Regions from separate parts of the Vibrio sp. KUL80 genome, predicted to be linked through region 1. Evidence: riboswitches for the same ligand, from Rfam matches in the RefSeq annotation. Region 1 holds a riboswitch; the other holds the start of a gene.

Region 1 (10,722 bases):
TGAAGAGCTGCACAATGCAGACCTTTATCACAAAGTATCTCAGGCGTTCACGGTATTCCTACCAGTTCGCTCTGTAGGTGTAATGGGCGATGGCCGTAAGTACGACTGGGTTGTTTCTCTACGTGCGGTTGAGACTATCGACTTTATGACCGCTCACTGGGCGCACCTACCATACGACTTCCTAGGTAAGGTTTCTAACCGTATCATCAACGAAGTAGACGGTATCTCTCGCGTTGTTTACGATATCTCTGGTAAGCCACCAGCGACTATCGAGTGGGAATAACCCTCGATAACTATTCTCTTCGATAAGTAACCTCTTTGAGATAAGTTAGATTGTAAAAAGCCGACGTTATGTCGGCTTTTTTTACGCGTGTCGGAAAAGACTGAATACGAATATGCAATCGGTAAAACTTAGATTGCAAATAATGGGTCTGCTCAACATTTACATTTTGAATTAAAATTTTCCTACAATTTTTGTAACTAATTTTGAATTTAGGGCTCTTTGACAATGTCTAACAAACTCGCTAACCCAGCGCCGCTTGGCCTTATGGGTTTTGGTATGACGACCATTCTACTTAACATCCACAACGCAGGTTTCTTCCCGATTGATTCGATGATCCTAGCGATGGGTATTTTCTATGGCGGTCTAAGCCAAGTGTTTGTTGGCATGATGTGCTTTAAACGTGGTGACACATTTGGCACCACGGCTTTCACTTCGTACGGTCTATTCTGGCTGACGCTGGTAGGCATTATTGTTATGCCTTACATGGGTCTTCCTGCAAGTCCGGCGAAGTTTATGGGCTGGTACTTACTGCTTTGGGGCGTATTTACTGGTTTCATGTTTATCGGTTCACTTTGCTACCCAGTGGCTAAGCAAGTTGTATTTGGTTCATTGACCATTCTGTTCTTCTTGCTGGCTGCCCGTGATTTCTTCGGCAGTGAACTGATCGGTACCATCGCTGGCTTTGAAGGCATTTTCTGTGGCGCTAGCGCGATTTACTTCGCAATGGCTCAAGTGCTGAATAACGAGTACGGCCGCACTATTTTGCCTATCGGTGAGAAAAAAGCGCCAGTAACTTCTGCGCAAGAAGTGGCGGCATAATTCAAGTTTCATTCATTCGGGAACAGTGAATGACAAAAGGGGTAGCTAAGCTACCCCTTTTTCTTTTCATATAAATTATTGGCTATTTGAGTCATCCCTGCGTAGGCAGGGATCTACCCAAAGCGATCGCCAGCTCATTACGACGTCTGCGTCTGAGTCGACCCAGAATCCGCCTCTTGAGCCGCTTCAGGCTTTTTACCTGTCTTGCGCTCGTATCGACCTTCCCAGTAATCTGCGTTCTTGATACCAAGTGCGACCGGGTTAAACGTATATTCTTCAACCCCTTCTTTTTGCTGCTTCTCGTAGTCTTTAAGTGCCACGATAGCTGGTTTAGCAATGAAGAAGATAATCAAGATACCAACAATGTTTAGCCAAGCCATGAGACCTACACCCACATCACCCATCGCCCAAGCTAGGTTCGCGGCTTTGACCGTACCGTAGAACACCGAGGTAATCAGAACCAGCTTCAATAGGAACATCAGGCCATTTACCTTAAAGGTACGACGAATGTAAGCAATATTGGTTTCTGCAATGTAGTAGTAAGCAAGAATAGTGGTAAAGGCGAAGAAGAACAGTGCGAATGCAATGAACAGTTTACCCACACCTGGCATCGTACTTTCAATCGCTAACTGAGTGAATGCAGGGCCATTAGCGCCAACGGTTTCAGCGAGGTTTTGAACTAGGAATGTACTCTCAGGACCGTGCACGTTGTACGCGCCAGTGATAAGAATCATAAATGCCGTTGCCGAACAAACAAGCAAGGTATCAATGTAGATAGAGAAAGATTGAACCAGACCTTGCTGCGCAGGGTGATCAACGTTCGCTGCTGCCGCTGCGTGAGGGCCGGTACCTTGACCTGCTTCGTTTGAGTAAACACCACGCTTAACACCCCAACCAATTGCGGCACCAAAGCCCGCCATAGGTGTAAAGGCATCGCCGATAATCATACCCACGATACGTGGCACTTCACCGATGTTCAGAAGAATGATCACAAACGCGATGATGATGTATGCAAGCGCCATGAAAGGAACAACAATTTGCGTGAAATGCGCAATACGCTTAACACCGCCGAAGATGATGAAGGCTAGGATGATAGAGATAACAGCGCCAGTGAAAATTTTTGCAAAACTGATAGTACCAATCGCTGTGTCAATCATCGCACCAGAGCCAAATGCGGTCTCTACTGCGTTACCGATACTGTTCGATTGAACACCCGGAAGTAGGACACCACACGCAAAGATAGTCGCGATAGCAAAAATCCACGCGTACCACTTTTGGCCCATAGCTTTTTCAATGTAGTAAGCTGGACCACCACGGAACTCGCCACGATCTTCTTCTTTATAGATTTGCGCGAGTGTCGATTCGATGTAGGCCGTCGCTGCACCAAAGAAGGCAACCATCCACATCCAGAAAACAGCGCCAGGACCACCGAAACCGATAGCCGCAGCCACACCTGCAATGTTACCTGTACCAACACGGCCAGATAGTGAAACGGCAAGCGCCTGGAACGATGAAATACCTTTTTCAGAGCTCTTACCAGATAGCAGTAGACGCCACATTTCGAAGAAATGACGGACTTGTACAAATCGAGTAAGAATGGAATAGAAAAGGCCTGCACCAAGACATAAATAAATAAGAGCGGGACTCCAGATAATCCCGTTTAAAAAATCAACTAAAGACTGCATAGTTCTTCCCTGTAAAGCTGGGGATGAGGTCGAAGCTCAGCGACTCATGGTCTGATTGTTCGACATCACTTGTTGATGCTCATCCTTTATCAATCGTCCTTGCTTGCACGAAAAGCATGATGAAAGAGAGCGCGAGGTGTTTGAACATACCAAACACGAGTCGATATCCTACCTAACTTTGTTGCTAATGTTAAACTCAGTTGTAAATATTGTGTTAACGCGTGACTTTGGGCACAAAATCCGAAATGCGGGTTGAGGATGTGATTTTTGTTTGTTAAATGAGCGGTTACGAGAGAAAAAAAAGCCGACCAAGAGGTCGGCATCGTCGCGTTATTTTGTATCAAGACCTTGCTGCCAAAAGGCAATTTCCATTCTTGTTGCTGTTTTAAACACATGTATGAGCTCTTGGCCTCTCGGGCTGTCGAGCTCAATGTCTTTGAGTAAGGTGTCCAAACGCTCAATACTCACCTGAACGCCTGATTGAAAATCTTCACCGGCATAAAGCTCTATCCAGCTGCGATATGGGTTGTCTTCTAATACTGTAGTGGGTGACTCGATGAGCGCTTTACCGATCACGGCATAGCCGATAGCGCAAGGTGCCAAAGCCGCATACAGGTCAACAAGCTCGCCGGTCATGCCGGCATCGAGTACATAGCGGGTATACGCCACGGTACCAAAGTCTTCTGTTTCCGCTTCCATGTCAGCTTCAGTAATGCCCCACTGGCTACAATATGAAACATGATGACCTATCTCAGACTCAAGTAGGGCAGCCACACTAGGTACTGCCTCACGCATTTGAGTCAGTGTTTTGGATTTATAGATCGCCAAGGCGTAAGCGCGGGCATATTGCTTTAGAAACAGAAAGTCCTGCTTTAGGTAGTGCAAATACGCTTTTTGCTCAAGCTGACCTTTAGCAAGTTGCTGTACAAATTCATGTTCGGTATAGCCTTGCCATTCTTTTTGGCAGGCATTGATAAGGTCTTGATGGTTCATAATTGCTCCTACAGTACAGGTACCATGGTCTCTGCTGCTGGTTTACTCGAGATGATCTTGTGCTGGTACATGAAGTCTGTGAAGGCATCATACTTAGCAGCGTCGATAGCAGATGGACGCAGCGCAAATCGTGTTAGCGTGTCGCGCCATGCTCGTTTGTTAAGCTCGTTGTTTAGCGTGTCTGGCGCGTAAGCCACAAACTGGGTCCAAGATTCTTGAGGGTGATTGACGATGTAGGTTGTCGCTTTCTCGATAGCACGGTTGAATTTAGCGATGGCCTCTTTGTCATGAGTCTTTGCATTAGCAACAAAAACCAGTTCTTCATAGGTCGGAACGCCATGCTCTTCAGGGAAGAAGGCCTTTGGTTTGAAGCCCTCGAGCTCTAGTTGGTTTGTTTCGAAGTTACGCAGACCGCCCCAAATGGCATCAACCTTACCTGACGCTAATGACGATGACAGTGCCCAGCCAACGTTGATGATTTGCACATCTTTGTACGCGACGCCTTCGGTTTGCAGCATCGTGCCTATGGTCGCTTCTTCATTACCTGCAATAGCGATACCGATCTTTTTGCCTTTGAGATCCGCGAGAGAATTGATCTTGCCATTATCCAATACCATCATGGTGTTCAGAGGGGTAGCAATGAGCGTTGCACTGCGAATAAGAGGCAAACCTGCCGCAACATCAATCGTTAGGCTGGTTTGATACGAAACCGCCATGTCCACCTTGCCTGTTGCAACCAGCTTAGCTGGTGTACTCGGATCGGCAGGCTCTTGGATGTTGACTTCTAGCCCTTGCTCTTCAAAGTAGCCACGCTCATGAGCAATGACGATGGGGCCGTGATTAGGGTTCACGAACCAGTCAAGCATCAGCGTTATCGACTTATCGGCAGCGCTTGCTGCGAATGTCGTCATAGCAGTGAGCAGCGCTGCGATGACTTTAGTTGTCGTGGATTTCATACTTTTTCCTTTTGAATTTAGTTATTTTCCCATGGGATAAGGCGTCTTAGCGCCCAATCTGTAATGAAGTAGAGAGAGACAGATACAGCCGCCAAAATAAACAGGGCTGCAAACATCTCGTCGATGAGCATGCGAGCATTGGTTTGCAGCATGAGGTAGCCAAGCCCTTCACTTGAACCCACCCATTCGCCGGCAACGGCGCCAATCGGTGCGACAACCACAGCAACACGAATGCCCGATGCTAGTACAGGCAAAGATGCTGGCAAGCGGATATGCCAAAGCTGACGCCAGCGATTTGCGCCCATTGTTTGTGAGAGATCTAAATAGCCCGTCGGCGTATTTCGCAATCCGTCATAACAGCAGGTGGTTACCGGAAAAAAGATAATCAGTGCAGCCATGACAACTTTAGAGGCAATGCCATACCCTAACCAAAGCATCAGAATGGGTGCCAGTGCGAATACAGGGATCGCTTGGCTAGTAATAAGAATCGGCAGTAGCCAGCGTTTTACTGGCTGAAACAGCAGCATCTGCAGAGCAAAGAAAAGCCCCATAGACAGTCCAAGTAACAGACCCAGTAATATCTCTTGGCTAGTCACCCAGGTATGCTTGAGCAACACATCATGGCGTTCGAAAAGCTTTATAAATACCGCCTCTGGCGCAGGGAGGATAAAGCTTGGCATATCGAATACAACCACAATGCTCTTCCAGATAGCCAAGATAATCACCAAGCTAATGATCACGCGCATCATGGCGCTTAAACCTTGCTTTGACGCTTGTTTTTGGCTTCGATTCGCAACCTCAGCGAGTGGCGTCATGGGAGCCTCCTTGCCGTTCAGCGACATCGAGTTTTTCTGTGTGACTCCCAGCTAAGTGCTCGAGTATGGATTGTTGAATAGCCGCGAACTCGCCGTCTATATCACGAGGTATTCCTTGCTTTGGTGGAGTAATGCTGTGCAGTCGCGCGGGCTTACCATTCATGACTAGGATCTGCTCACCCAAACGAAGCGCCTCTTGCGGATCATGGGTAATCAGCAGCACAGTTTTGTCTTTGAGTAGGTTAGCTGCGAGCGCTTGTAGCTTGTAGCGCGTGACGGCATCGAGCGCTGAAAAAGGCTCATCCATCAACACGACGGACTTATCTTGCATTAAGGTGCGAGCTAATGCGACACGTTGCCTTTGGCCACCAGATAGATCATTGGGGTTTGAAGCGGCTTTATCCGCTAGCCCCACTTTCTCCAGCAGTGACAGTGCTTTTTGAAGAGTCCGCGCGTCCACTTTCTTGCCATTTAAGCGAGAGGCTAGGCACACATTATCGAGCACGGATAGCCATGGCATTAGCAGATCTTGCTGCGCCATGTAGGCAACCTGATCGGCTAGCACGTCAAGTGGTGGGGAAAACTCTATTGCTGAAAACTCGACCTTATCAGTGAGCAACCCGGCTATGTAGCGTAGCAACGTCGATTTTCCACAGCCACTTGGACCAAGAATGGCCGTCCATGTAGCCGGTTCAAATCTCACTTCTAACCCTGAGAATATTGCGCTGCTATCGCCCAAATACCTAAGGGTCGCTCCTTGAATACGAATTGGCGTCATTGGTCTTAGGTGTCTTTATTAAGGGCGTAGAAGTGGTGGACGGGGCCGTGACCTTTACCGATCTTAAGCTCATCAGCATGCGCTATCGCTTGGGTAATATAGTCTTTACCCAGTTTTACTGCGTCACTCAGTTCGTTCCCCTTTGCTAGGAAGGACGCGATCGCTGAGCTTAAGGTGCAGCCCGTACCATGGGTATTATTTGTCGCGATCCGAGTGGTATTAAAGAACTGAACATCGCTATTAGTGATCAACAGATCATTACTGTTTTGCTCTGACTCTAAGTGCCCACCTTTTAGCAAAATAGCAGGGGTGTCCAAAGCACGCAGTGCGTCGATCAGTGCTTCCATATCCTGTTGAGATTGTGGGACATCACAACCTAATAGTGCTGCGCCCTCTGGCAGGTTCGGAGTAATCACGGTCGCTAATGGTAGCAACTGTGTTTTGAGTGCATCAATGGCACTACTTTCAAGAAGAAGGTCTCCGCTGGTGGCAACCATGACCGGATCAAGAACGATGTATTGCGGTTGGTACTCTCGCAGTTTTTCGGCGACAGCGCCAATGATATTGGCATCTGCCAGCATGCCGATTTTGACAGCGACAACGTTCAAGTCGCTAAAGACCGCATCAAGCTGTGCTTTGACGAAGTCTGGGTCAATGCCAAGTATGCCTGTTACACCTTGAGTGTTTTGAGCGGTAAGTGCTGTAATGACTGAGCAGGCGTAAGAACCTGTGGCTGAAATCGCTTTAATATCCGCTTGAATACCAGCACCACCGCCAGAATCTGAGCCGGCAATGGTTAATACGGTTGGGGTGTGTTGCGATGCTGTGACCATAAATGCTCCTTTTCTGCGAAGGAACAGCCATAGCCCTGCCAAAGACACCTTGGGTAGTGAGTCTTTTTGCATTGTCTATCAGTTCCCTACGCCAGTGCTAACTGAATCAGGTTCAACGGGTCTCACCACAATGGTGATCTCAGCATAAATGCCCCCCGACTAATGTGAGGCTCATTGTCATACAAGCGTGGTCACTTTTCCAGTAATAACGGATCAGCTTCGGTTATTTATGTGGCTTATGTATTGTTATTCATCCCCCTTATGTGTAGGTGGTGTAGCTATCTGCTCGCTGGATGTGTTTGGCGTTTATGACTTACCTGATCTTCTAAATGAGTGAAAAATTCTGGGCACAGGGTTGAAGAGTTGATGAAAATGCCTGAGACAAAGGATCTAATTTTGAGTGGTGACTCGAAGTGAGTTTTATTTTTGCACAAAAAATGAACACATCTGCCTATTAATAAATACCGATGTTCACAACTTTTTAATACATCTTAAGTTATTGAACTTTTGACCCGCTTTTTAGCTTGTAAACAGTTGTGAGCAGGAAATTTTTCGTCTTTCAAGGAAAGAGAATGGCAATGAAAAAACTATTATTAGGCTTATCAGGGGTCGCATTGGCAGTGAGTCAAAGCGTCATGGCTGCTCCTGCTGCGCCGTCTATCGATGTCTACGGATCAAACAATCTACAATTTTCAAAGATTCAGCTCGCGATGGAGACCACCTCTGGTTACAACCAGATGGTGCAGTATAAAGATGCCGCTGATATCGGTATTCAATTTAACCAATGGAGTGGCACAACCGGTGACACCTACAACATCTATTTTGATGGAGTTAAGGTTGCAACCGGTCCTATCTCGGGCAGTCAAACCTTAGCTAACTTTACGTATGAGAAAGGAGGTCGCTACCAGGTTGAGGTGGAAGCGTGTGATGCTACTGGGTGTAGCCGTAGCGCGCCAGCTGAGCTGGTTGTTGCCGATACTGATGGTGCACACCTAGCGCCGCTCACCATGAACGTTGACCCTAACAATAAGACCTTCAATACAGATCCAAATACCGTCGTCGGGACGTATTTTGTCGAGTGGGGGATCTACGGTCGCGACTTTACCGTGGACAATATTCCCGTCGATAACCTAACCCATATTATCTATGGTTTTATTCCTATTTGTGGTCCAAACGAGTCGGTTAAATCGGTTGGTGGTAACAGCTTCAATGCGCTTCAAACAGCGTGTCAGGGAATGCCCGATTATGAAGTGGTTATCCACGATCCGTGGGCGGCCTATCAAAAGAGTTTCCCACAAGCGGGGCATGAGTACAGTTCACCTATCAAAGGTAATTACGCAATGCTCATGGCACTCAAACAGCGCAATCCCGATCTCAAAATCCTTCCTTCAATCGGTGGCTGGACCCTTTCAGACCCTTTCTACAGCTTTACTGATAAAGCGAATCGAGATGTATTTGTTGCGTCCGTTAAACGCTTCCTACAGACGTGGAAGTTCTACGATGGTGTGGATATTGATTGGGAATACCCAGGTGGGCAAGGGGCCGCTCCCGACCTTGGCGATCCTTTGAAAGACGGTGATGCTTATGCAGCATTAATGCAAGAACTTCGAATCATGCTAGATGAGCTAACCGTCGAGACTGGCCGTACATATGAACTGACATCCGCGGTTGGTGTCGGTTATGACAAGATTGAAGATGTGAACTATGCTGATGCTGTGCCTCATATGGATTACATCTTCGCGATGACCTATGACTTCTATGGTGGTTGGAACAACGTACCCGGTCATCAAGCGGCGCTCTATTGCGGAAACTTCATGAGCGCTGGTCAATGTGATGGAACGGGTGTGGACGCCGAGGGTGTCCCGTATAAAGGACCTGCATACACCACAGATAATGGTATTCAGCTTCTTCTCGCGAAAGGTGTTCCCGCGAACAAGTTAGTGGTTGGCGCTGCAATGTACGGTCGTGGTTGGGAAGGGGTGATGCCAGATACTCTGTCCGATCCCTCTGACCCTATGACAGGCGTGGCAACAGGCAAGCTTAAAGGCTCAACAGCGCAAGGTGTGTGGGAAGATGGTGTGATTGATTATAAAGGTTTGAAGTCATTTATGATTGGCCCAAACAATACTGGCATCAACGGATTTGAGTATGGCTATGATGAGCTAGCAGAGGCTCCGTACGTGTGGAATCGTTCAACCGGTGAGCTCGTGACGTTTGATGATGCTCGCTCTGTCATCGCGAAAGGTCAGTATGTTCGAGCACAAGGCTTTGCGGGACTGTTCTCATGGGAGATTGACGCTGATAACGGTGACATTCTTAATGCGATGCATGAAGGTTTAGCGGGCGGCACACCAGTAAACCGAGCTCCAACAGCCAATGCTGGTGGCAATCAAACGGTCGTCGGTCCTGCAACCCTGGTCCTTGATGGTAGTGCATCCCGTGATAGTGATGGCTCAATAGTCAGTTACGCTTGGTCACAAACCGCGGGACAACCTGTGGTGGTAGCGGGTGATAACACGGCGCAACTTAGTGTTACTGTTGGTGAGGTTACGGTTAGCGAGCAATATAGCTTTACGTTAACGGTCACTGATAATGAAGGTGCGACAGGGACATCGACGGCAACAGTGACCGTTAACCCAACGAGCACAACGCCTACCAATACCGCACCGGTTGCCGTAGTGAATGGTCCAGCAGTGGCAAGCGCAAATGACTCAGTTGTGTTGGATGCGTCGGGATCGACAGATGCAGAAAGCGATCCTCTCACGTTCACGTGGCAAGCGCCGGCAGAGTTGTCTGTAGCAACTCAAGGCAGCACGCTTAGCTTCGTTGCGCCGAGCGTATCGGTAGACACGGACTTCACGATTTCGGTAACGGTGAGTGATGGCGCTCTAAGCACTAGCAAATCTCATGTCGTCACAGTGAAAGCGGATGGTGGCAGTGTCGTTTGCGCAGATACATGGGATGCGTCAGCGGTATACAACGGTGGTGCGGAAGTTATCTACCAAGGTCATCGCTATTCGGCTAAATGGTGGACCCAAGGTGATGAACCCACTAAATCTGGCCAATGGGGAGTCTGGAAAGACCTTGGTGCGTGCCAATAGAGTATTAAGGTTCGAACTGAGCATTTAGATTAGCCATCATACTTGTAGAGTGTATTCGTAGCAGATCGACACCTCTCTAGAGATACACGAAGCGAGCTATGATGGCGCTTACAAAAAGCCGCTCTTATTGAGCGGCTTCGTATTTTATTTATTCGCTTATGCAGATTGCTCTGCACCAGCAAGTCGATATTGCACCATGTCCTCAATCGTTAAAACAGGCATGCTGTGCTGCTTACCGAATTCAACAATCTCAGGTGCTTTGGCCATAGTACCGTCAGGGTTTGTTACCTCACAAAGCACGCCAAATGGAGAGAGACCAGCCATCTGCATCAAATCGATGGTGCCTTCTGTATGTCCGCGGCGAGTAAGTACACCGCCTTTTCTCGCTCGTAGTGGGAATACATGACCCGGGCGCGCTAAGTCTTCTGGGCGTGCACCTGGCTGACAAGCTGTTTTGAT
Region 2 (10,722 bases), 770 kb from region 1:
TCATGAGAACCAGGAAGTACCAGGCCCAATCATTCAAGATACCTTGTACCTTGTAGACTCAGGTGGTCAGTACCTAGACGGCACGACAGATATTACTCGCACCATCGCAATCGGTACGCCTAGTGACGAAATGAAGCGTCAGTTTACACTGGTACTAAAGGGTCATATCAGTCTCGCATCTGCACTCTTCCCGAGAGGAACTTGTGGTCACCAGTTAGATGTATTAGCTCGCCAGCATTTGTGGGCAAATGGCTTCGACTACGACCATGGTACAGGTCATGGTGTGGGTCATTTCCTGAGTGTTCATGAAGGACCACAGCGCATAGCCAAGGCTGTCAACAATACTCCCCTGGTTCCTGGCATGGTGTTGTCAAATGAGCCGGGTTACTATCGTGCAGATGAGTTCGGTATCCGTATAGAGAACCTTGAGCTTGTTGTCGAAAAGGCAACAAATGGTGATAGCGTAATGTACGGTTTTGAAGCGTTGACTCGCTGCCCAATCGACAAACGCAATATCGTGACAGAACTGCTCACCGAAGGCGAAAAGGCTTGGTTGAATCAGTATCATCAAAAAGTCTGGAGCGACGTCTCTCCATTAGTCGAGGGGGAAGCTCTGGTGTGGCTAGAGGAAGCTTGTAAGGCACTCTAAGATTAATCCGTTAGATAAAGAAAAGGCGCTGGTTTACAGCGCCTTTTTTCGTTGTTTCACGTGAAACATGTAAGAGTTACTATCCAGAGTAAGACTGGTGCCAATCCTTCCAAACCGGTTCCATACCTGCCCTTTTAACAGAGGCCGCAACAAGCTCTGCACTTCGCTCATCACTAATGGCAAACTGCTCTAGCTCTTCTTCGTCGTTAGCGTAGCCGCCTGGTTGTGTTTTAGATGCTGCGCTAATACTGGTAATACCGAGAGGATAAACATGGTCTCTAAACGTGGCTGATTCACGAGTCGACAGTGACAACTCAACCTCGTTATTGAATAATCGATAAGCGCAGATTAACTGAACCAGCTGCTTGTCTGTCATCACCGACTTAGGTTGCAGTGCTCCCTCGCAAGGTCTAAGCCTTGGGAACGAGATCGAGTAACGCGTTTTCCAATAACGACTCTCAAGATACTGAAGGTGTGCCGCGACGTAAAAACAGTCGGTGCGCCACTCTTCGAGTCCTATCAGAGAACCGATTCCAATTTTATCAATACCAGCCTGCGCAAGACGGTCCGGCGTATCCAGTCGGTAATCAAAATCCATCTTGTTACCACGCAGATGATGCTCTGCATAGGTACGTCTGTGATAGGTCTCTTGATAAACCATCACCGCATCTAAGCCATGTTGCTTTAATGTCGCGTAATCTTCTCTATCGAGAGGCTGCACTTCCATCGCGAGATAGCTAAAGTGTCTTTTGATCTCTGGAATGACTTCGTTAAAGTACTTCATTCCCACCTTATTCTCGTGCTCACCTGTCACCAAAAGGATATTGTCGAAGCCCATTTGTTTAATAACGTCACATTCGAGTGCTATTTCCTGCTTCGATAGTGTTTTACGTTTAATACGGTTTTCCATGGAAAAACCGCAGTAAGTACACGCGTTGGCACACAGGTTGGATAAGTACAAGGGAATGTACATAGACATAGTATGACCGAAACGCTTACGAGTTAGAGCGAAGGAACGCTGCGCCATTTGCTCTAGAAAAGGCTCGGCTGCAGGACTAATCAATGCCTTGAAATCTTCTAGATCAAGACGAGATTTAGACAAAGCTCTTTGCACATCGCCCGCTGTTTTGCCATAGATAGACAACCTAACATCATCCCAGTCATACTTAGCATGTTCTTCAACAAAGCTCATGGTGCTCTCTCCTACATCGAATCAAGGAATGCAGTAAGCGGACTAGACGCAACAGCGTGATTCACCGTACCAGCCAATCCACTTTCATAAGCGATGAGACCTGATTCTACTGCTAACTTAAATGCACGAGCCATCGAGACTGGGTCAGCAGCAGCGGCTATTGCTGTGTTAACCAAGACCGCATCGGCCCCCATCTCCATGGCAAGTGCTGCATGAGAAGGCGCACCAATTCCAGCGTCGACGACAACAGGCACATTCGCTTGCTCGATAATGATCTCTAAGAAGTCTTTACTGACTATGCCTTTATTGCTTCCAATTGGAGCACCTAATGGCATCACAGCAGCACAGCCTACTTCCTCTAGATGTTTACAAAGCGTCGGATCAGAGTGACAGTAAGGTAAAACAATAAAGCCATCCTTTACCAACTGCTCCGCCGCCTTTAATGTTTCAATTGGATCAGGTAATAAGTATTTCGGGTCAGGGTGTATTTCCAATTTTAACCAGTTAGTACCCAATGCTTCTCTCGCTAGGTGAGCTGCAAATATTGCATCCTTTGCGTTTTTTGCACCTGAGGTATTGGGAAGCAAGTTGACATTATTACTGATTAGAGGACGCAAGATGTCATCATCTTGACCGTCGAGATCAACCCGCTTAAGCGCCATCGTCGCCAATTCTGAACCGCTCTCCACGATAGACTTCATCATCAGCGACTGATCAGCGAATTTACCGGTACCGGTAAAAAGTCTTGAGTTAAAGGTTTTATCTGCAATCTTCAGCATCAGTTAGCCCCCTGCTATCGCTTGAAAAATATTGATGGACATGTTTTCTTTAACAGTGAATGTAAGCCACTCCGATTTAGGAACGATCTGATCGTCGACAGCAATCGCACAACCTAGCGCTTCAATATCTAGCTCTGCAAGCAAGTTAGCTAGGTTAGTTTCTTGCGACATCTGATGGATGGAATTATTTACTTTTAACTGAATCATCTCTGCTCTCTTACTTCTTTTTACTTGTTGCCGCACACACTGCATTCAGTGTCTTTGTTAATTCTCAATGATTGCCAACTACCGTTGAGTCCGTCGAATAGTCTCAAATCTGGCATCTGTTTATCTTGGCTATCACGATGAACGGCTAGGATCAGCTTTAGTGTCTCCAACGCTTGATAGACCCCCATCATCCCAACCACAGGACCCATTACCGCCGATTCAGAGCATTTTGACGTCCCTTTTATCTCGTCAAATGGATACAGGCAGCGATAACACGGTACATCTAGGTTGGATGAAAAAGGGAATACGCCCAGTTGCCCATTCCATCCAATTGCTGCAGCAGTCACTAAATCGGTATTGTGTTGACGGCAGTACTGGTTAACAGCCTGGCGTGTAGTGATGTTGTCGCTACAGTCCACAACCACATCTGCAAGCGATATCTCTAACGCTAACTGGCTAGCCTCAAGCCTCTTATTAATCGCTCTGACGCTAATATTCGCGTTTTGGTTGGTGAGACTTTTAGCCAAACACGCTACCTTGGACACACCGACATCTGCGTAGCCATAAGTAACTTGTCTAGGTAGATTGGAGGTTTCAATGACATCATCATCTGCTAGCACTATTCGACCGATCCCAGCTCCAGCTAGATAGATACTCGCGGCAGTTCCAAGACCACCGCAACCAATGATCAAAACATGAGAGTTCACAATATCTGCTTGTCCTGCTTCACCCACATTCGTCAAGCTGAGTTGTCTCAAATACTGCTTAAACTGAGCATCGTTAATCATGTGTTCGCTCACTCATAATCGTTGCAAAGTTATCAAGTACCGCCGGTACGTTGTCGGATAAGGTAATTGCTCGTACAACCGCTAGACTCGTAACACCACAGTCCCAAACGGGTTTCGCTGTTTTAAGATCGATCCCACCAATAGCGACCGTCGGATAGCCGATTACATCACCGTAAGGAATCGAATCGATGAGCTTTTGATATAAGGCCAACCTAACTAAGCCTTGGGGTCTCGAAGGCATCTGTTTCGTCGTTGTTGGGAAAATGTGGCCCAAAGCAACGTAGCTCGGATTAATCTGGATAATGCGCAACAGTTCGTAGTAGCCATGCGTCGATAGCCCTAACGCAATACCTTGCTCAGCGAGCTGTTTTAGGTCCGCAACTTCGATGTCTTCTTGCCCTAAGTGAACACCATACGCACCATGCTTTAGTGCCAACTGCCAATAGTCATTAATAAAGACTTGTGCATCATGCTTCTCACCAAGTCTTATAGCTTGTTCTATTTGTTGTTCAAGGTTAGGTGTATCAGGTTGCTTGATTCGAAGCTGAATCGTTTTGACACCTAGCTTTAACAGACGCTCTATCCATTCAATGCTATCAACCACTGGATAGAGACCTAACTTTTGCTTACTCACTTTAGGGAAAGCTTGGTTGGACGCATCAACGGCCCAGCCAACACGAATGCCAAGGTGATGGTTTTCAATAACGGGTACTGAAAACTGCTCGAGCTGAGCTGGCCATGTTTCACGTGAAACACTCCCTGCTCTTGCGAGCATCATCGTATCCTCAAGAGGAAAATCCAGAGCTAAGCAGACAACAAACCAAGCAAAATGAATATCCTTGTCTATGACCTTATTGGCGTCCGCTGAAGCCTTTATTGTGCCTTCTCTACACGACCAAACATCCGCGTACTTATCACCGCTAGTGACATCGATGTAGACATCGCCAAATTCAAGCGATGCAAGGTTACTCGATAACTCTGTTTCATCTAAATCATGTGAATAGCGAACTCGATAGTCGCACTTCGCGAAATGTTCGTTACTATGACTGTCGTTAGAAATCGTACTGACTTCATTTCCATTAACAATCGTCACTACCTCGCATTGGTCTGAGATAGAAAGCTCGATAGACTCGACAGCAAAGCCAACCTTACTTGCAAGTTGAAGTACATCCTCTATATGAGAATGTAAAGGCGCATAAATAGAGGGCAATAAAAGTTTCAACGGAAGCTCCTTAGTCTTCTAGTTGGTAGAGTTATTCTTCGGTGACAGCTGGGTGGTAAAGTTCGGCACCCGTCGCCCTAAACTCCTGAGATTTTTGACGCATTCCTTCAAGGGGATCATCGATCAATTTGACCTCAATATTCTCATTGGATTGATAGTCTTTTGCATACTCGCGAACCTCTTGAGAGATTTTCATTGAGCAGAATTTAGGACCACACATGGAACAGAAGTGGGCAACTTTCCCAGATTCTTGAGGCAAGGTTTCGTCATGGAATTGGCGTGCTGTATCTGGGTCAAGAGCGAGGTTGAATTGATCTTCCCAGCGGAACTCAAATCTTGCCTTTGACAATGCATTATCACGGATCTGAGCGCCCGGATGACCCTTTGCCAGATCAGCAGCGTGTGCGGCAAGTTTGTAAGTGATAAGACCTGTCTTCACATCTTCTTTATTGGGCAGGCCAAGATGCTCTTTGGGTGTCACATAACACAACATAGCGCAGCCATACCAACCAATCATTGCAGCACCGATACCTGAGGTAATGTGGTCATAGCCAGGTGCAATATCTGTAGTTAATGGACCTAGAGTATAGAAAGGCGCTTCGTGGCAATGTTCAAGCTGCTCTTCCATGTTCTCTTTAATCATATGCATTGGCACATGGCCTGGGCCTTCAATGATTACCTGAACATCGTGCTCCCACGCTATCTTAGTCAGTTTGCCAAGCGTTCTAAGCTCAGCAAACTGAGCCTCATCGTTAGCATCGGCTATCGAACCGGGGCGCAGCCCATCGCCTAGAGATAACGCAACGTCATAGCGTGCACAAATCTCACAGATCTCTTTGAAGTTAGAGTAGAGAAAGCTCTCTTCATGATGCGCAAGACACCACTTAGCGATAATAGAACCACCTCGGCTTACAATGCCTGTCACACGCTTTGCGGTTAATGGGATATGATGTAGAAGCAAACCTGCGTGGATCGTAAAGTAATCAACCCCCTGCTCCGCTTGCTCTATCAGTGTGTCTCGCATCACTTCCCATGTAAGATTCTCAGCTACACCATTTACCTTTTCTAAGGCTTGATACATAGGAACGGTACCGATCGGTACTGGACTATTTCGAAGGATCCATTCTCGAGTCTCGTGAATATTTCGTCCGGTAGACAAATCCATCACGGTATCGGCACCCCAGCGCGTACCCCACACCAATTTTTCTACTTCTTCTTCAATCGATGACGTGACCGATGAATTACCGATATTGGCGTTAACCTTTACTAAAAAGTTTCGACCAATGATCATTGGCTCAGACTCAGGGTGATTGATGTTTGACGGTATAATGGCACGCCCTTCAGCAACCTCTTTACGCACAAACTCAGGCGTAATTTCTTTTGGTAGGTTAGCGCCGAAGTGTTGTCCGGGATGTTGCTGAGTGAGCATTTCGTCTTTAAGCTCTTGACGTCCCATGTTCTCGCGGATGGCAATGTACTCCATCTCAGGAGTAATAATGCCTTTACGAGCGTAGTGAAGCTGAGTAACGCATGCTCCATCGGTAGCACGTCTAATGCGAGGCAATTGACCGTAACGAAGCTCGTCCAAGGCTTCATCAGCTAAACGCTCCTTGGCGAACTCAGAAGTCACACCGTCTAGTACTTCCGTATCTAGGCGTTCTTCTATCCATTGCTCCCTGAGCTTTGGGAGCCCATTGTAGAGGTCGATGTTATGTTGAGGGTCTGTGTATAGGCCAGAGGTGTCATACACGTGTATAGGCTCGTTAGGCTCGTATACTGGGTTATCTTGATTGCCACCAATTAGACTATCGGAAAGAGAGATCTTACGCATCGGTACCTGCAGATCGCTGCGGCTACCTTGAATATAGGTTTTCTCTGAGTTTGGATAGGGCGTCACCGATAACGTATCGATGAAGTTCTTTGCGTCCAGTCTATTTTGCTTACGTGTCGACATAGCATTTCCTTATATATCATATAGTTATAAAAGATAAATGCTTGACGGATGTGTGAATACAAGAGGTATCAACTGCAATAGCGCGAGCTATTTGATAATAAAAGAGGTGAAGTTACTTTTATTCTCTTGTTCCCTTCGCTGGTATTAACCAGATCAGGTTCAACGGATCCCGAATTAACGGTCTCAGCCCAGAGGGCACTCCGACAAGTACTGGCAACGATTATAGAAGAAAAGATTCCGAACATTCAATAACCGTTGAGTGGTTTTTGACTAACTTTTGGTTAAAATTTGAAAACCTATCCAACAGGCTGAGATACTTAACACAACGTTAAGGAGCACGTTTAGTCCCATCTTCAAAAATGCGCCTTGCTGCATTAGTAATACATTGTCCATCGAAAAGGTAGAGAATGTCGTCAATGCGCCTAAAAAGCCTAGACCAATGATCTGACGCCATGGCTCTGGAGCAAACACCTCTGCCTCAAAAGCCGCTATCAACAGCCCCATGATAAACGAACCGACAACATTCACGGTTAACGTACCATAAGGGAAACCACGCCCTAGGATCATCACACAAAGCTCAGAAATCAAATAGCGACTGCAAGCGCCAAATGCCCCACCGATTGCTATAAAGCCTAAAATTGAAAGCTGTCCCATAACCACTCTTTTTAAAAAACTTACTGATGGGAGTAATAATATACGAACACTCTATAAATTCGAGTGAAGATCTAGGAAACTAAGGATAAATTTTGATGATGTAGTGGGCTGAACCCTACCAAAAATTCAAAAGTTACAGGAGTAACGTTTGCACTGAGTGTGGTTTGATTGCTACAGATGAATACAGTACGAGATAATTAAAGAATTACAAATGCAAAAAAACCTCGTCGTTAAACGAGGCTTCTTGATAAGTGGCGGAGACGCCCAGTCTAGGGTTGCATCCAACCGGGACTCGACTGCCGTGAAAGGGAAGCTACCAAACTATAGATAATAAAAAACCCGACGCTTTCGCATCGGGTTTTCTAATAAGTGGCGGAGTGGACGGGACTCGAACCCGCGACCCCCGGCGTGACAGGCCGGTATTCTAACCAACTGAACTACCACTCCGCAGTGGTCTATTTAAAGTCTTATCTCAATCGTGCTTTAAACAGATATTGTTCAAAGCCTGGCGATGTCCTACTCTCACATGGGGAAGCCCCACACTACCATCGGCGCTATTGCGTTTCACTTCTGAGTTCGGCATGGAGTCAGGTGGGTCCACAACGCTATGGTCGCCAAGCAAATTCTTTAATTCGGAAAGCTGTTTTCTCTTATATTAAGAGCGTGTTCTCATACACATTCAAAGTTCTTGCTTTGAGTCCATCAAAACCCTTTGGGTGTTGTATGGTTAAGCCTCACGGGCAATTAGTACAGGTTAGCTCAACGCCTCACAACGCTTACACACCCTGCCTATCAACGTTCTAGTCTCGAACAACCCTTTAGGACACTTAAAGTGCCAGGGAAGACTCATCTCAGGGCTCGCTTCCCGCTTAGATGCTTTCAGCGGTTATCGATTCCGAACTTAGCTACCGGGCAATGCGATTGGCATCACAACCCGAACACCAGAGGTTCGTCCACTCCGGTCCTCTCGTACTAGGAGCAGCCCCCTTCAATCTTCCAACGCCCACGGCAGATAGGGACCGAACTGTCTCACGACGTTCTAAACCCAGCTCGCGTACCACTTTAAATGGCGAACAGCCATACCCTTGGGACCGACTTCAGCCCCAGGATGTGATGAGCCGACATCGAGGTGCCAAACACCGCCGTCGATATGAACTCTTGGGCGGTATCAGCCTGTTATCCCCGGAGTACCTTTTATCCGTTGAGCGATGGCCCTTCCATTCAGAACCACCGGATCACTATGACCTGCTTTCGCACCTGCTCGAATTGTCATTCTCGCAGTCAAGCGGGCTTATGCCATTGCACTAACCTCACGATGTCCAACCGTGATTAGCCCACCTTCGTGCTCCTCCGTTACTCTTTGGGAGGAGACCGCCCCAGTCAAACTACCCACCAGGCACTGTCCTCATCCCCGATTAGGGGACCAAGTTAGAACATCAACACTACAAGGGTGGTATTTCAAGGACGGCTCCACTAATACTGGCGTACTAGTTTCAAAGCCTCCCACCTATCCTACACATGTAGGGTCAATGTTCAGTGCCAAGCTGTAGTAAAGGTTCACGGGGTCTTTCCGTCTAGCCGCGGGTACACTGCATCTTCACAGCGATTTCAATTTCACTGAGTCTCGGGTGGAGACAGCGTGGCCATCATTACGCCATTCGTGCAGGTCGGAACTTACCCGACAAGGAATTTCGCTACCTTAGGACCGTTATAGTTACGGCCGCCGTTTACCGGGGCTTCGATCAAGAGCTTCGACCTAAGTCTAACCCCATCAATTAACCTTCCGGCACCGGGCAGGCGTCACACCGTATACGTCATCTTACGATTTTGCACAGTGCTGTGTTTTTAATAAACAGTTGCAGCCACCTGGTATCTGCGACTCCCCATAGCTCCATCCGCAAGGGACTTCACCGCGAGGAGCGTACCTTCTCCCGAAGTTACGGTACCATTTTGCCTAGTTCCTTCACCCGAGTTCTCTCAAGCGCCTTGGTATTCTCTACCCGACCACCTGTGTCGGTTTGGGGTACGATTCCTTACAATCTGAAGCTTAGAGGCTTTTCCTGGAAGCATGGCATCAATGACTTCACTACCGTAGTAGCTCGACATCGTGTCTCAGCCTTAAAGAGAGCCGGATTTACCTAACTCTCAAGCCTACGCACTTGAACCTGGACAACCGTCGCCAGGCCCACCTAGCCTTCTCCGTCCCCCCATCGCAATTGTAAGAAGTACGGGAATATTAACCCGTTTCCCATCGACTACGCCTTTCGGCCTCGCCTTAGGGGTCGACTCACCCTGCCCCGATTAACGTTGGACAGGAACCCTTGGTCTTCCGGCGAGGAGGTTTTTCACCCCCTTTATCGTTACTCATGTCAGCATTCGCACTTCTGATACCTCCAGCAAACCTTACAGTTCACCTTCAACGGCTTACAGAACGCTCCCCTACCCAATGTCAAAGACATTGCCGCAGCTTCGGTTTATAGCTTAGCCCCGTTACATCTTCCGCGCAGGCCGACTCGACTAGTGAGCTATTACGCTTTCTTTAAATGATGGCTGCTTCTAAGCCAACATCCTAGCTGTCTAAGCCTTCCCACATCGTTTCCCACTTAGCTATAATTTGGGACCTTAGCTGGCGGTCTGGGTTGTTTCCCTCTCCACGACGGACGTTAGCACCCGCCGTGTGTCTCCCGGATAGTACTTACTGGTATTCGGAGTTTGCAAAGGGTTGGTAAGTCGGGATGACCCCCTAGCCTTAACAGTGCTCTACCCCCCAGTAGTATTCGTCCGAGGCTCTACCTAAATAGATTTCGGGGAGAACCAGCTATCTCCAGGTTTGATTGGCCTTTCACCCCCTAGCCACAAGTCATCCGCTAATTTTTCAACATTAGTCGGTTCGGTCCTCCAGTTGATGTTACTCAACCTTCAACCTGCCCATGGCTAGATCACCTGGTTTCGGGTCTATATCCAGAGACTGAACGCCCAGTTAAGACTCGGTTTCCCTACGGCTCCCCTAAACGGTTAACCTTGCCACTGAATATAAGTCGCTGACCCATTATACAAAAGGTACGCAGTCACACCACGAAGGTGCTCCTACTGCTTGTACGTACACGGTTTCAGGTTCTATTTCACTCCCCTCACAGGGGTTCTTTTCGCCTTTCCCTCACGGTACTGGTTCACTATCGGTCAGTCAGTAGTATTTAGCCTTGGAGGATGGTCCCCCATATTCAGACAGGATATCACGTGTCCCGCCCTACTCGATTTCACTGATGATGAGATGTCG

Evidence for each region. A riboswitch is a leader RNA that binds a small molecule or an ion and turns the genes downstream of it on or off. The one in region 1 is predicted to bind thiamine pyrophosphate.
Region 2: another riboswitch for thiamine pyrophosphate. It lies ahead of thiC (phosphomethylpyrimidine synthase ThiC); the one in region 1 lies ahead of thiD (bifunctional hydroxymethylpyrimidine kinase/phosphomethylpyrimidine kinase).

Annotation. Positions count from the first base shown of each region.
Region 1 is NZ_AP045841.1:2,819,626-2,830,347, reverse strand. Features, by position in the region: gene guaA (glutamine-hydrolyzing GMP synthase) at 1-283, shown strand, start outside; gene AC6I8U_RS13020 (acetate uptake transporter) at 509-1,102, shown strand; gene AC6I8U_RS13015 (alanine/glycine:cation symporter family protein) at 1,240-2,787, opposite strand; gene tenA (thiaminase II) at 3,118-3,780, opposite strand; gene AC6I8U_RS13005 (ABC transporter substrate-binding protein) at 3,789-4,736, opposite strand; gene AC6I8U_RS13000 (ABC transporter permease) at 4,754-5,551, opposite strand; gene AC6I8U_RS12995 (ABC transporter ATP-binding protein) at 5,535-6,329, opposite strand; gene thiD (bifunctional hydroxymethylpyrimidine kinase/phosphomethylpyrimidine kinase) at 6,335-7,162, opposite strand; TPP riboswitch at 7,229-7,330, opposite strand; gene AC6I8U_RS12985 (glycosyl hydrolase family 18 protein) at 7,741-10,263, shown strand; gene ribB (3,4-dihydroxy-2-butanone-4-phosphate synthase) at 10,420-10,722, opposite strand, start outside.
Region 2 is NZ_AP045841.1:30,727-41,448, reverse strand. Features, by position in the region: gene AC6I8U_RS00185 (aminopeptidase P family protein) at 1-649, shown strand, start outside; gene thiH (2-iminoacetate synthase ThiH) at 729-1,841, opposite strand; gene AC6I8U_RS00175 (thiazole synthase) at 1,853-2,620, opposite strand; gene thiS (sulfur carrier protein ThiS) at 2,624-2,827, opposite strand; gene AC6I8U_RS00165 (HesA/MoeB/ThiF family protein) at 2,848-3,615, opposite strand; gene AC6I8U_RS00160 (thiamine phosphate synthase) at 3,608-4,837, opposite strand; gene thiC (phosphomethylpyrimidine synthase ThiC) at 4,869-6,791, opposite strand; TPP riboswitch at 6,905-7,004, opposite strand; gene crcB (fluoride efflux transporter CrcB) at 7,062-7,445, opposite strand; tRNA gene AC6I8U_RS00145 (tRNA-Asp) at 7,816-7,892, opposite strand; rRNA gene rrf (5S ribosomal RNA) at 7,949-8,064, opposite strand; rRNA gene AC6I8U_RS00135 (23S ribosomal RNA) at 8,169-10,722, opposite strand, start outside.